DNA from 2 places in the Bacillus luti genome. Region 2 is predicted to be linked to the other one. Evidence: a T-box and tRNA genes for the amino acid it is inferred to sense, from the RefSeq annotation. Region 2 holds a T-box; the other holds one or more tRNA genes.
The links. A T-box is a leader RNA that pairs with one kind of tRNA and senses whether it is charged. The one in region 2 lies ahead of serS (serine--tRNA ligase), so its partner is inferred to be a tRNA-Ser.

Region 1 (7,055 bases), 600 kb from region 2:
TCGACCCGGGAGACAGTGTCAGGTGGGCAGTTTGACTGGGGCGGTCGCCTCCTAAAGTGTAACGGAGGCGCCCAAAGGTTCCCTCAGAATGGTTGGAAATCATTCGTAGAGTGCAAAGGCATAAGGGAGCTTGACTGCGAGACCTACAAGTCGAGCAGGGACGAAAGTCGGGCTTAGTGATCCGGTGGTTCCGCATGGAAGGGCCATCGCTCAACGGATAAAAGCTACCCCGGGGATAACAGGCTTATCTCCCCCAAGAGTCCACATCGACGGGGAGGTTTGGCACCTCGATGTCGGCTCATCGCATCCTGGGGCTGTAGTCGGTCCCAAGGGTTGGGCTGTTCGCCCATTAAAGCGGTACGCGAGCTGGGTTCAGAACGTCGTGAGACAGTTCGGTCCCTATCCGTCGTGGGCGTAGGAAATTTGAGAGGAGCTGTCCTTAGTACGAGAGGACCGGGATGGACGCACCGCTGGTGTACCAGTTGTTCTGCCAAGGGCATAGCTGGGTAGCTATGTGCGGAAGGGATAAGTGCTGAAAGCATCTAAGCATGAAGCCCCCCTCAAGATGAGATTTCCCATAGCGTAAGCTAGTAAGATCCCTGAAAGATGATCAGGTTGATAGGTTCGAGGTGGAAGCATGGTGACATGTGGAGCTGACGAATACTAATAGATCGAGGACTTAACCATATAATATGAAGCAATGTTATCTAGTTTTGAAAGAATATAAAAAACTTGTTGACTTTAAAAGTTAAATAAGTTACAATAATTCTTGTCTTAAATGAATACAGTCTGGTAATGATGGCAGAGAGGCCACACCCGTTCCCATACCGAACACGGAAGTTAAGCTCTCTAGCGCCGATGGTAGTTGGGACCTTGTCCCTGTGAGAGTAGGACGTTGCCAGGCAAATGGAGGATTAGCTCAGCTGGGAGAGCACCTGCCTTACAAGCAGGGGGTCGGCGGTTCGATCCCGTCATCCTCCACCATTTAGCCGACTTAGCTCAATTGGTAGAGCAACTGACTTGTAATCAGTAGGTTGGGGGTTCAAGTCCTCTAGTCGGCACCAGAAATCATGGCGGTTGTGGCGAAGTGGTTAACGCACCGGATTGTGGCTCCGGCATTCGTGGGTTCGATTCCCATCAGTCGCCCCATTTTTTCTTGAAATATTAATATGCGGGTGTGGCGGAATTGGCAGACGCACTAGACTTAGGATCTAGCGCCTTTGGCGTGGGGGTTCGACTCCCTTCACCCGCACTTTTAATTAAATAACTCATACATGTCTTGCGGAAGTAGTTCAGTGGTAGAATACAACCTTGCCAAGGTTGGGGTCGCGGGTTCGAATCCCGTCTTCCGCTCCAATTTTCAATATGACATGCCGGGGTGGCGGAACAGGCAGACGCACAGGACTTAAAATCCTGCGGTGGGTGACCACCGTGCGGGTTCGACCCCCGCCCTCGGCACCATATGCGCCCGTAGCTCAATTGGATAGAGCGTTTGACTACGGATCAAGAGGTTAGGGGTTCGACTCCTCTCGGGCGCGCTTTTATTAACGGGAAGTGGCTCAGCTTGGTAGAGCACCTGGTTTGGGACCAGGGGGTCGCAGGTTCAAATCCTGTCTTCCCGATATTCCCAAAAATATGGGGCCTTAGCTCAGCTGGGAGAGCGCCTGCCTTGCACGCAGGAGGTCAGCGGTTCGATCCCGCTAGGCTCCACTTATTTTAATATCATTTATGGCGGTGTAGCTCAGCTGGCTAGAGCGTACGGTTCATACCCGTGAGGTCGGGGGTTCGATCCCCTCCGCCGCTACCATAAAGGACCTTTAGCTCAGCTGGTTAGAGCAGACGGCTCATAACCGTCCGGTCGTAGGTTCGAGTCCTACAAGGTCCACCATTAGACGTTTATATCTCGGAGGTATACCCAAGTTCGGCTGAAGGGATCGGTCTTGAAAACCGACAGGCGGCGAGAGTCGCGCGGGGGTTCGAATCCCTCTACCTCCTCCATTTTTTTCTAAAGTAAATATTTTATCATCGCGGGGTGGAGCAGCACGGTAGCTCGTCGGGCTCATAACCCGAAGGTCGCAGGTTCAAATCCTGTCCCCGCAACCAAATGGTCCCGTGGTGTAGTGGTTAACATGCCTGCCTGTCACGCAGGAGATCGCCGGTTCGACCCCGGTCGGGACCGCCATTTTAATAAGGCTCGGTAGCTCAGTCGGTAGAGCAGAGGACTGAAAATCCTCGTGTCGGCGGTTCGATTCCGTCCCGAGCCACCATTTTGAAGTCGCAAGCCGACTTAGCTCAATTGGTAGAGCAACTGACTTGTAATCAGTAGGTTGGGGGTTCAAGTCCTCTAGTCGGCACCACTTTCAAAATGAGCCATTAGCTCAGTTGGTAGAGCATCTGACTTTTAATCAGAGGGTCGAAGGTTCGAGTCCTTCATGGCTCACCATTTACAATTTAATGCGGGTGTAGTTTAGTGGTAAAACAAGAGCCTTCCAAGCTCTGGTCGAGAGTTCGATTCTCTTCACCCGCTTTTCAATTATGGGCCTATAGCTCAGCTGGTTAGAGCGCACGCCTGATAAGCGTGAGGTCGATGGTTCGAGTCCATTTAGGCCCACCATAATTGTTCCGCAGTAGCTCAGTGGTAGAGCTATCGGCTGTTAACCGATCGGTCGTAGGTTCGAGTCCTACCTGCGGAGCCATATTATAGAGAAGTACCCAAGTGGCTCAAGGGGCTCCCCTGCTAAGGGAGTAGATCGCTAACGCGGTGCGAGGGTTCGAATCCCTTCTTCTCTGCCAGTAACTGGCCCGTTGGTCAAGTGGTTAAGACACCGCCCTTTCACGGCGGTAACACGGGTTCGAATCCCGTACGGGTCATACTAAAAGAGATAGCATAATCTGCTATCTCTTTTTTGTTGTGTAAAAGTGGACTTTGGATAGTCTGCTTTTTTTTTTTATGGATTTCTTGTATACTTTTTTCTATTTGAATTTCGGGTATCTTTTCTTTAATGCTGTATTTAATCATTGCAATAAATTGTAGAAGATTTATATATATGCACTTATTTTTGCAACCTTTTTATTCTCTCATTCGACTATATTAGTAAAGGGAGGAAGAAATAAAAATGGACATAGCCTATCTAGTAAAACAAGCAACAAGGGGAAATGATCAAGCATTTGAACAACTCATTACTTTTGTTCGTCCGAAATTATATCGAACAGCCTATTCTTATGTAAGAAATGAACAAGATGCACTGGATATATACCAAGAAACAATTTATGAAGCGTATCTTTCATTGAAAAAATTAAAAAAGCCCGAGAAATTTCAAAGTTGGATTACTAAAATTCTTGTTTTTAAATCCATTGATTTTGTAAGAAAATCCTCTAGACAATTTGTTGCGAATGATGAAATGTTTTCTAATTTATGTACGGAAGAGAGCATGAATAAATTAGAACAATCTTTGGATTTAATCGAGGCATTTAATTTTTTAGATCCTACTTACAAAACTATTATTTTATTAAGGTATTATCACGATTTATCTATTAAGGAAATTGCTGAGGTTCTTAATTCTCCAGAAGGAACGGTAAAATCTCAATTACATCGAGCAAAGCAAGCTTTACGCCCCATTTTAAAGGAGGGATATAGTTATGAATAAAGAAGAATTTAATCACCATATCAATGATATTCCTATACCAGAAGATCGGTTAATTCAAAGAGAAAAAACAGCCATGCTTCAAGCTAAGAAAAATGGATACCGTAGAAAAAAAACAATCAAGTATTCTAGTCTTGTTGCTTGTGGAATATGTGTTTCTCTCTTAGGTTTTGGATTCATTTCTCCTACTATGGCAAAGACATTATCGAGTGTTCCAGTTATAGGCCCCATTTATGCACAATTTAATGATATTGCTGCTGATAAAATCGAAAAGGATGAGCTGGCTACATCAATTGAGAGACAAGATAACCATAGTGGTTTAACGATGAAGGTGAAAGAAGCTGTTTACGATGGTGGACGTTTAGTGATCACGGTGGAATACAAAGGAGAAAATACTATTTCAAATAGCAATGAAGAGAAAGCTGGATTTAGTTATGTAACCATTAATGGGAAAGAGGTCAGAGCTGCAATTAGTTCTACTTCACAGAAGCCAAAAGGACGAAACAGCATTATTGAGCAGCATGAATTCACTCTGGCTAATTACGGTGAATTTGGTGATAAAATTGATGTTTCCGTCCATGGGAAAAATTTATTTGGACAAACAGGAACATGGAACGTAGCATTTCCTCTTACAAAAGTTGAAGATGAGATTCGTAAATTCACTCCTAATATAAAAACATTAACGAAAGATAATCTGTATGCATTAACAGTAAATCAAGTAACCTTTTCTTCACTTTCAACGAGGGTTGATTTGACCTTTGATTATCCAAAAGAAATGGAAGTTAATGATAGCTGGCCAGCACTTGATTATACTGTCACTGATGATAAAGGAAAAATTTACGAAGGAGTCAGCTTACAAGTTGGTAGCACGGGACTATACGGACACCATATTGTTTTAGCCCTTCCACCAATGGATAATCCTCCAAAATCCTTAACAATTGAACCTTCGTATCTTAGTGGTCTAAATGATACATTAAAAAATGGGGGTGCTCTAGATTTGAAAACGACTGTGTTGCTACAATAATTGAAGAGCTTTGCTAGGTTATTGACTGTTATTAAGTGATGGTATGTTAATTTGACGTGTATGAAAAAATATCGCTATCCAACTAAGATAAATTTGTATCCATATAATCAAAAAAGGCTATTCTTTTTGTAGAAATATACAGAAAGGATGGCGTTTTTTATGCTGTCATTATTGTTGAGTTATGTTGGTAAGTGGATATATTGCAAACATCGCCGATATAATTTCACTTACTGATAAAATCCCTTTCACAATCTAAAGAAAACGCCTCCATTGAAATGGATTCCACACCTATTCCAACAACTTTACACTCTATGTGAAAAAGTTCACAAATAGGTCATAATTTGTGAAGTAATTCACAATAATACGTGCTACAATATGAATGTAAAGAAGTTAAACAACATTAAATTAGTATTTTAATTAATTACTTAAACAATTATAAAAAAAATATATGTAAACAATTGAGAGGGGAAATTACCATGAAAAAAGGTATCAATCGCGTAGTATTAGTAGGAACAGGAGCTGTAGGTTGTAGTTACGCTTACTCAATGATCAATCAAGGTGTAGCTGAAGAATTCGTATTAGTAGATGTTAATGAAGCAAAAGCAGAAGGGGAAGCAATGGACTTAAGCCATGCGGTACCATTCTCTCCAGCAGCAACAAAAGTTTGGAGCGGTAGTTATGCAGATTGTAAAGATGCAGATTTAGTTGTTATCACTGCTGGATTACCACAAAAGCCAGGCGAAACTCGTTTAGACTTAGTTGAGAAAAATACAAAAATCTTTAAACAAATCGTTCGCGGTATTATGGATAGCGGATTCGATGGAATCTTCTTAATCGCAACAAACCCAGTTGACATTTTAACTTACGTAACTTGGAAAGAATCTGGTTTACCAAAAGAGCGCGTAATCGGTTCTGGTACTACTTTAGACTCTGCTCGTTTCCGTTACATGTTAGGTGACTACTTAGATGTAGATCCACGTAACGTTCATGCTTACATCGTTGGTGAGCACGGTGACACTGAACTTCCAGTATGGAGCCATGCTACTGTAGGTGTACAAAAACTAGAAACAATTTTAGCTAACAACGAACAGTACAAACAAGAAGACTTAGATAAAATCTTCGAAAATGTACGTGACGCAGCTTACCATATCATCGAGCGTAAAGGCGCAACTTACTACGGAATCGGTATGTCACTACTTCGTGTAACTAAAGCGATCTTAAGCAACGAGAACAGCGTATTAACTGTATCTGCATACCTTGAAGGTCAATATGGTGAGAAAGATGCTTACGTAGGTGTTCCAGCTGTTATTAACCGCCAAGGTGTACGTGAAATCGTAGAACTTGAGCTAAATGAAGAAGAAAAAGCGAAATTCGCTCATTCTGTAAAAGTGTTAAAAGAAACAATGGCACCAGTACTATAATAATTGCTAAATAATTCAGAGGCGGGAAACTGCTTCCTACCTCTGAGTTTTTATATAATTTAAATATAAATTCCTTTTCCGGTTTCCCTTGTATATCCCCAATATACCCCTTTTGCTGGATAAGGGTCGTTTATAGAAAAGAGCACTCTACGTAAAGTAGAGTGCTCTTTATTATTATTTTTTAGGCGTTAATCCTAATTTCTTTAAAATATCTGCAAGTGTACCGCTTTTTGATTTTTCAACAGGTGTTTGTGATTTAGATGCATCAGGACCTTTTTTCAAGAAGTTCTTTTCAACGAAGCGAATATCTTTTTCGTCAACAATGCCATCTTTGTTAAGGTCACCGTCTTTTACAGATAGTCCTTTTTTACCGTAGTTGCCAGCGATAATTTCTGCATCTTTAATATCAATTACTTTATCGCCATTTACATCACCTGCAAGGTTTTCATCAAAGCGTGCATAATAATATTGGCCGAGCAGTTTACCATCTTTTTCAGTACCTAGTTTCGTAGTTAGGCGGCTTGTTAAGTGCCCTGGTACTTCTACATATAAGTTGTAGTCGCGTTTATTAACAGGAAGTCCATTTAGCTTGAAGTATCCGTATTTATCAAGTGAACCTTCAAACTTATGACGGTAAGAATCAGTTGCATATACTTTTACGCCAAGTTTCGTATAATCGAACTTTTCATCTAAATAGCCACGTTCATTTACGAATGCGCCAGGTTTAATATTGCCTTCTACTAGTGAGTTTAAGGACATAACTGAGAATGTTTGATCTTGAAGGACACGCATTCTATTTGGCTCTGATTCACCTTGTTTCCAGTAAGCAAACACTGATAAATCTAACTGGGCGTTTGTTTCATAAAACTCATCATTTTCTACTTTGAAAGTTACATCAATGAATGGGAAATCACCATCTAATCCAGCGAAGTTTTTGTCATCAATAGCTCCGCCAACTGTAACAGA
Region 2 (7,055 bases):
ATTTCAACTCACATGCAACTCCACTTACTAAAAGAGATCGTTGATGAAAACCCTTTTTTAGGAAAGTTTTATGAAGACATCGATGAATGGAGTTTTCAAACAGAGATGTTCTTTCTTTGTAATAGATACAAACAATTAGAAGATATTAACATAAAGTATTTGAATCAAAAGAAGCCTGTGGTAGCGGATTATCATATATTTAAAAATTTGATTTTCGCATCACGTACATTAAAAGATTCTCAATATGACAAGTACATGCAAATCTATCGTATCCTTACACAAGATATGCCCGTACCAAACGTCATCGTTTATTTAACAGCTAGTCTGGAAACATTACAAAAGCGAATCGCAATGCGCGGAAGAGAATTCGAAAAAAATATGGATCCTAATTACTTGCTACAACTCACAAAAGATTATGAAACAGCAATGGATACTTTCAAACAAGATCATCCAGATATCCCAGTGTTAAAGTTTAACGGAGACGATATGGATTTTATAAAAAATCCTGATGATTTAAATGTCATCCTATCTACCCTTCAAAATACTCTCTTAAAGGAGTCGAAATAATAATGAATTTAAGGCAAAAATATGATATACCAAATGATGCAGTCATCACTATCGCTGGAACAGTAGGTGTCGGTAAATCAACTATGACAACCGCATTAGCTAACGCTTTAGGTTATCGCACATCATTTGAAAAAGTAGATTCCAATCCATACTTAGACAAGTTCTATGGTGATTTCACTCGTTGGAGCTTCCACTTGCAAGTGTATTTCTTAGCAGAACGATTCAAAGAACAAAAAAGAATTTTTGAATACGGTGGTGGTTTTGTTCAAGATCGTTCTATCTACGAAGACACTGGAATTTTCGCAAAGATGCACCATGAAAAAGGAACAATGACGGAAACGGATTACGAAACATACAAAGGTTTATTTGATGCTATGGTCATGACTCCTTACTTCCCTCATCCAGACTTATTAATTTACTTAGAAGGCTCTTTCGATGATATCGTTGATCGTATCCAAGAACGCGGACGTCCAATGGAACAGCAAACACCAATTGAGTATTGGAAAGAGATGCATGGGCGTTACGAAAACTGGATTAACAACTTTAATTCATGCCCTGTTTTAAGATTAAACATTAACGAATACGATATTTTAAAAGATGGCGATTCCATTGAACCAATCATTAAAAAAATTGGCCATTTTCTGAAACAATCACGTAAACTTGTAAAATAAAAAACCCGTGCATACGCACGGGTTTTTCTATTAAATTACTTCTTTTTTGTTGGAGCAATAATTTCACTCTCAGGTTTTCCAGCGTTAATACGCTGACGAACAGTACTTGTACTAATATCGTATGTCTCAGCAATCTCTTTAACAGTCATTTCTTTCCCGTTAATTACCGCTGTTAATACTTTACCTGTACGTTTTGGAGCTGCTTCTTTCTTTACAGCTTCTTTTTTAACTTGTTTTGGTGCCTCTACTTTTGTCGCAGTTTGCTTTACATCGCAAGTGCAACCACAAAGTTTACGGAATGTATCATCGCTAATAATGCGTGATACGTTTGCACCACTGTTTAAAATTCTATTGTTCTTACAGACAGGACATTGTACATAATATAAAGTTTTTCCATCTAAAGGAAACGTTTGTATAATAAGATCCATGTTGACTCCTTTCATATCTATGAAGATAATCATCGGAATATGAGTGTGTAATAAGGACAATATATCCTTACACCATACTTTATGATTGGTTTTAAAATAAAAACTCGTTACGTGTTGGTAACGAGTTCTCCAATCTCCACTTATATGCGCTGTTGTCAATTATATCTGGAGGAGGTAGAGGGATTCGAACCCCCGCGCGACTCTCGCCGCCTGTCGGTTTTCAAGACCGATCCCTTCAGCCAGACTTGGGTATACCTCCATATTGACATCAAATATAATATCAAAAGAAAAACAGTTAGTCAACCCTACTAAAATAAATTATGAGGAAAGGGAAATTTTACTTTCCCTCTCCTACATTATAGTACTGACAACGCTCATAATTACCAATCACTCATACCGATGAATGTTTATAAATTTACTTAATAACTGTTTTTCCTCCCATATAAGGGCGAAGAACTTCTGGAATTATAATTGTACCATCTTCTTGTTGGTAGTTCTCTAAAATAGCTGCCACCGTACGTCCGATTGCAAGACCAGATCCATTTAATGTATGAACATGTTCTGGTTTTCCGTTTGGCTCACGGCGGAAACGGATATTTGCACGTCTCGCTTGGAAAGCCTCAAAATTACTACAAGAAGAAATTTCACGATATGTGCCATAGCTTGGAATCCATACTTCGATATCGTATTTCTTCGCTGCTGTAAATCCTAAATCGCCTGTGCACATGCTCATAACGCGATATGGCAACTCTAATAATTGTAACACGCGTTCTGCATCATTTGTTAATTTTTCTAACTCTTCATAAGAATCTTCTGGTTTTACGAACTTTACAAGCTCTACTTTATTGAACTGATGCTGACGAATTAAACCACGTGTATCACGGCCAGCTGAACCTGCTTCAGAACGGAAACAAGAGCTAAATGCAGCATATCTTATAGGCAATTGCTCTTTATTTAAAATCTCATCGCGGTGCATATTCGTTACAGGTACTTCAGCTGTTGGAATTAAGAAGTAATCTTCACTTTCAATGCGGAATGCATCTTCTTCAAACTTTGGAAGTTGTCCTGTTCCTGTCATACTTGCACGGTTTACCATATACGGAGGTAACACTTCTTCATATCCGTGCTCATCAGTATGAAGGTCAAGCATAAAGCTAATTAAAGCACGCTCTAATCTTGCACCAGCACCTTTGTAAAATACGAAGCGGCTTCCTGTTACTTTCCCAGCACGCTCAAAGTCTAAAATTCCTAAATCTGTAGCAAGATCCCAATGTGGTTTTGGTTCAAAAGCAAATTCCTTCACTTCTCCCCAACTACGTGCTACTACATTATCATCCTCTGTCTCCCCAACTGGAGCAGATTCATGAGGGATATTTGGAATAGATAACATTAATCTTTCTAAATCTTCTTCAACTGTACGAAGCTCATTATCAAGGTCTTTTACTTTCTCGCCAACTTCGCGCATTTCTAAGATTAAAGCTTCCGCGTCTTTCTTTTCACGCTTTAATACAGAAATTTGTTGAGATACTTCGTTACGTTTACTTTTTAGTTCCTCTGTTTGAACAAGTAACTCTCTTCTTCTCGTATCCAGTTCTTCAAAGCGACCAAAATCAGTTAAATCTTCGCCTCTATGCTGTAACTTTGCTTTTACTTCTTCAAAATTCGTACGTAAAAATTTAATATCAAGCATTCTATACTCCTCCTTTTATTTTATAAAACACAAAAAACTCCCGTCCCTATATAAAGGGACGGGAGTTAACCCGCGTTGCCACCCTAGTTGAAAGCATTACCGCCTTCCTCTCAAGTAGAAATAACGGCTCTTCACCGGGAATGTTTACTAATCATAAAGATATTCCACATTCCATTCCAGGATGGATTCACAAACTGTTTCTATCGATTTCCACCAACCATCGACTCTCTATAAGAAACAACATTTGTTACTATTTCCTATCAACACGCTTATTTTATAAAATTGTTATCATCAATTTACTATAATCTTATACAAGTTGCAAGTTACTTATACAACTTTTTTCATTTTCGCTTCTTTTACCATTTCGACAAAGTATGCTGTCACACGATGATCATCCGTTAATTCTGGATGGAATGAAGCAGCTAAAAATTGATTTTGTCTTACCGCTACCATTCGGTCGCTATGTGTAGAAAGTACTTCGACATCATCAGCTACATGTACGACATATGGAGCACGGATAAATACACCAACAAAGTCCTCTCCCACACCTTTAATTGAAAGTGCAGCTTCAAAACTATCCTTTTGGCGTCCGAACGCATTACGCTCAACTGTAATATCCATAGCACCAATATGTGCTTCTTCATAACCAATAAGTGTCTTTGCAAGAAGAATCATACCTGCACATGTACCAAACATTGGTTTACCAGACTTCGCGAATGTACGAAGTGGTTCCATGAAAGCATACTTATCAATAAGACGGCGCATTGTTGTACTTTCACCGCCTGGTAAAATAAGACCATCAATCTCTTCAAGTTGCTCTATACGCTTTACAACAACAGCTTCTGCACCACTTGCTTCAACTGATTTTACATGCTCACGAACTGCACCTTGAAGACCTAGTACACCGATTTTCACCATTTTAAAGTTCTCCTTCAATTACCATCCACGCTCTTGCATGCGTTGTTCTGGTAATAACGTTGAAATTTCGATACCTTTCATCGCATTACCTAATCCTTTAGAAAGGCTTGCAATTAGTTCGTAATCCTCATAATGAGTTGTCGCTTCAACGATTGCACGTGCAAATTTCTCTGGATTCTCTGATTTAAAGATACCAGACCCAACAAATACACCATCAGCACCAAGTTGCATCATTAACGCTGCATCTGCTGGTGTTGCTACACCACCTGCTGCAAAGTTTACAACCGGCAAGCGGCCAAGGCGTTTAATTTCAAGTAGTACTTCATAAGGAGCACCAGTATTTTTTGCATATGTCATTAACTCATCTTCACGTAGACTTGCAACTTGACGGATTTCTGCATTGACTTGGCGCATATGACGCACTGCCTCTACAATGTTTCCTGTTCCTGGTTCACCTTTTGTACGAAGCATAGATGCACCTTCTGCAATACGACGTGCAGCTTCTCCGATATCACGGCAACCACATACAAATGGAACTGTGTAATCACGTTTATTTAAATGGTATACTTCATCAGCAGGAGTTAATACTTCACTCTCATCGATATAGTCTACCCCTAATGATTCTAATACACGTGCTTCTACAAGGTGACCGATACGGCATTTTGCCATAACCGGAATCGACACCGCACCCATAACTTCTTCAACAATTGTTGGATCAGCCATACGAGAAACGCCACCTGCTGCACGAATATCTGCTGGTACACGCTCTAATGCCATAACGGCAACTGCGCCTGCCTCTTCTGCAATTTTTGCTTGTTCAGCGTTAATTACGTCCATAATAACGCCGCCTTTTTGCATTTCTGCCATTCCACGTTTTACACGTTCTGTCCCTGTTACATTTGTCATGTACAAAAACCCCCCTAGGTGAATTGCTTTCCCCCGCTATAGGCGAAAATTAAGAATACTCTTACATTCTACCACTAACCATCAGATGCTTGTCTACTACTTTTTCATAAAGTCGGTATGAAAAATAGGAATAAAAAAAAGCCCCTACCATGAGGAGCTCTTAAAACCAACCTTTTACTGTATCAACAGCACTATTCCATATACCACTAAAGAAAGAACCAATTCCGCGCATAGAACGAGTAAACCAATTCGCTTCTTCTACTGCAGATTTTGTTACAAGATCTATTTGCAATGACTTACCAGATAAAAATCCAGGATCATTCGTGTCTTTTGGTGTAATTACCATTTGACCAAGTGCAGCGCCTTTTTTAATAGGTGCTTCTTGTCCTTTATTTGCTTCTTTTAATTCTGTTTTATAAATATCTTTACTGCCTTTTGGCATTGGAAGTGAGACAGCTTGTTTCGTTTGAACTGCCACATCTTTATCTTTTGCATTTTCTACTCGTAATGTTTCTTGTCCTTTTACTGAAGAATCTTTTTTATACATTTGCTTCATTTCAAAATTAGCAAATCCATAATCATATAATTTCTTTGTTTCATCAAAGCGTGCATCACGAGACTTCGTTTTAATAACTACAGAAATAAAACGCATACCATTTCTTTCAATTGTACCAGTGAAACAATCTCCTGCTTCTGGAGTTGAACCTGTTTTCAGACCATCTACACCATCGTATGCCTTAGATAAACCTGGTAACATCCAGTTCCAGTTAATCATTTCAATTCGATCCGTAGTACCTTCACGGAATGTCTTTTTTGAAATCTTTGCTATATCTAATGTTTTAGGGAAATCTTGAATAAGATGTTGTGCTAAAATCGCTACATCTCTCGCAGCCATTTTATTTTCTTCATCTGGAGTTGTTCCTTCAGGATGCTGTCCTTTTAAATCTTTGTTTGTTAAGCCGGTAGAATTTACAAACTTGTAATTTTTTAATCCAAGCTCTTTCGACTTATCGTTCATCATTTTTACAAAGTCTACTTCTTTTCCAGCAACTGCTTCAGCTAAAGCTATCGTTGCACCATTAGCAGAATAAATTGCCATTGCCTCATATAACTCTTTTACTGTATAAGACTCACCATTGCGTAACGGCACATTCGATAATGAACGATCTTGCGAAATTTTATACGCATATTCAGAAACCTTAACTTTTTGGTCCCATTTTAGTTTCCCTTTCGCAACAGCCTCGTTCACTAAATATTCACTCATCATCTTTGTCATACTAGCAATTGATAATAATTCATCTGCATTCTTTTGATACAAAATTTTCCCAGAATTTGCTTCAACTAAAATTGCTGCACCTGCTTCAATGTTTAAAGCAGTTCCTGTTTCTGCTGATGCATTGCTATATGGTAACAACATACTACAAGCTAGTGTAAGCATTGTTACTAACGCAATGAATCTTTTGCAAAACATACCTTTCACTTTTGCTACCCCCAATATCTATGTACTCACATAACCGTTATTCTAACATAATCAAAAAAAAATAGACAGAGATATCAAATCTCTGTCTATTTGTATATAAGACATTATAATGAGTAGTTTGGAGCTTCTTTCGTAATTTGTACATGATGAGGATGACTTTCAAGTAAACCAGCACCTGACATACGAATGAATTGTGCATTCTCACGTAAGAATTCTAAATCCTGTGCCCCGCAATATCCCATACCTGCACGTAATCCACCAACTAATTGATGAACTGTATCTGCTAAAGGTCCTTTATAAGGTACGCGACCTTCAATACCTTCTGGAACAAGTTTTTTGTTTCCTTCTTGGAAGTAACGATCTTTACTTCCTTTTTCCATCGCTCCGACAGAACC

Region 1: it encodes a tRNA-Ser, which carries the amino acid that the T-box ahead of serS (serine--tRNA ligase) is inferred to sense. The anticodon was not compared.

Annotation. Positions count from the first base shown of each region.
Region 1 is NZ_CP040336.1:490,458-497,512, forward strand. It holds rRNA gene EUC40_RS02485 (23S ribosomal RNA) at 1-687, shown strand, start outside; rRNA gene rrf (5S ribosomal RNA) at 789-904, shown strand; tRNA gene EUC40_RS02495 (tRNA-Val) at 909-984, shown strand; tRNA gene EUC40_RS02500 (tRNA-Thr) at 989-1,064, shown strand; tRNA gene EUC40_RS02505 (tRNA-His) at 1,074-1,149, shown strand; tRNA gene EUC40_RS02510 (tRNA-Leu) at 1,172-1,252, shown strand; tRNA gene EUC40_RS02515 (tRNA-Gly) at 1,282-1,356, shown strand; tRNA gene EUC40_RS02520 (tRNA-Leu) at 1,373-1,461, shown strand; tRNA gene EUC40_RS02525 (tRNA-Arg) at 1,465-1,538, shown strand; tRNA gene EUC40_RS02530 (tRNA-Pro) at 1,549-1,622, shown strand; tRNA gene EUC40_RS02535 (tRNA-Ala) at 1,638-1,710, shown strand; tRNA gene EUC40_RS02540 (tRNA-Met) at 1,731-1,807, shown strand; tRNA gene EUC40_RS02545 (tRNA-Ile) at 1,812-1,888, shown strand; tRNA gene EUC40_RS02550 (tRNA-Ser) at 1,906-1,998, shown strand; tRNA gene EUC40_RS02555 (tRNA-Met) at 2,027-2,103, shown strand; tRNA gene EUC40_RS02560 (tRNA-Asp) at 2,107-2,182, shown strand; tRNA gene EUC40_RS02565 (tRNA-Phe) at 2,192-2,267, shown strand; tRNA gene EUC40_RS02570 (tRNA-Thr) at 2,282-2,357, shown strand; tRNA gene EUC40_RS02575 (tRNA-Lys) at 2,368-2,443, shown strand; tRNA gene EUC40_RS02580 (tRNA-Gly) at 2,457-2,527, shown strand; tRNA gene EUC40_RS02585 (tRNA-Ile) at 2,538-2,614, shown strand; tRNA gene EUC40_RS02590 (tRNA-Asn) at 2,622-2,696, shown strand; tRNA gene EUC40_RS02595 (tRNA-Ser) at 2,703-2,793, shown strand; tRNA gene EUC40_RS02600 (tRNA-Glu) at 2,800-2,871, shown strand; gene EUC40_RS02605 (sigma-70 family RNA polymerase sigma factor) at 3,117-3,647, shown strand; gene EUC40_RS02610 (DUF4179 domain-containing protein) at 3,640-4,668, shown strand; gene EUC40_RS02615 (L-lactate dehydrogenase) at 5,145-6,089, shown strand; gene EUC40_RS02620 (S8 family serine peptidase) at 6,264-7,055, opposite strand, start outside.
Region 2 is NZ_CP040336.1:5,096,237-5,103,291, forward strand. It holds gene EUC40_RS25810 (deoxynucleoside kinase) at 1-567, shown strand, start outside; gene EUC40_RS25815 (deoxynucleoside kinase) at 570-1,238, shown strand; gene EUC40_RS25820 (sigma factor-like helix-turn-helix DNA-binding protein) at 1,274-1,666, opposite strand; tRNA gene EUC40_RS25825 (tRNA-Ser) at 1,833-1,925, opposite strand; gene serS (serine--tRNA ligase) at 2,082-3,356, opposite strand; T-box leader at 3,408-3,629, opposite strand; gene pdxT (pyridoxal 5'-phosphate synthase glutaminase subunit PdxT) at 3,684-4,274, opposite strand; gene pdxS (pyridoxal 5'-phosphate synthase lyase subunit PdxS) at 4,293-5,180, opposite strand; gene EUC40_RS25845 (serine hydrolase) at 5,341-6,651, opposite strand; gene guaB (IMP dehydrogenase) at 6,765-7,055, opposite strand, start outside.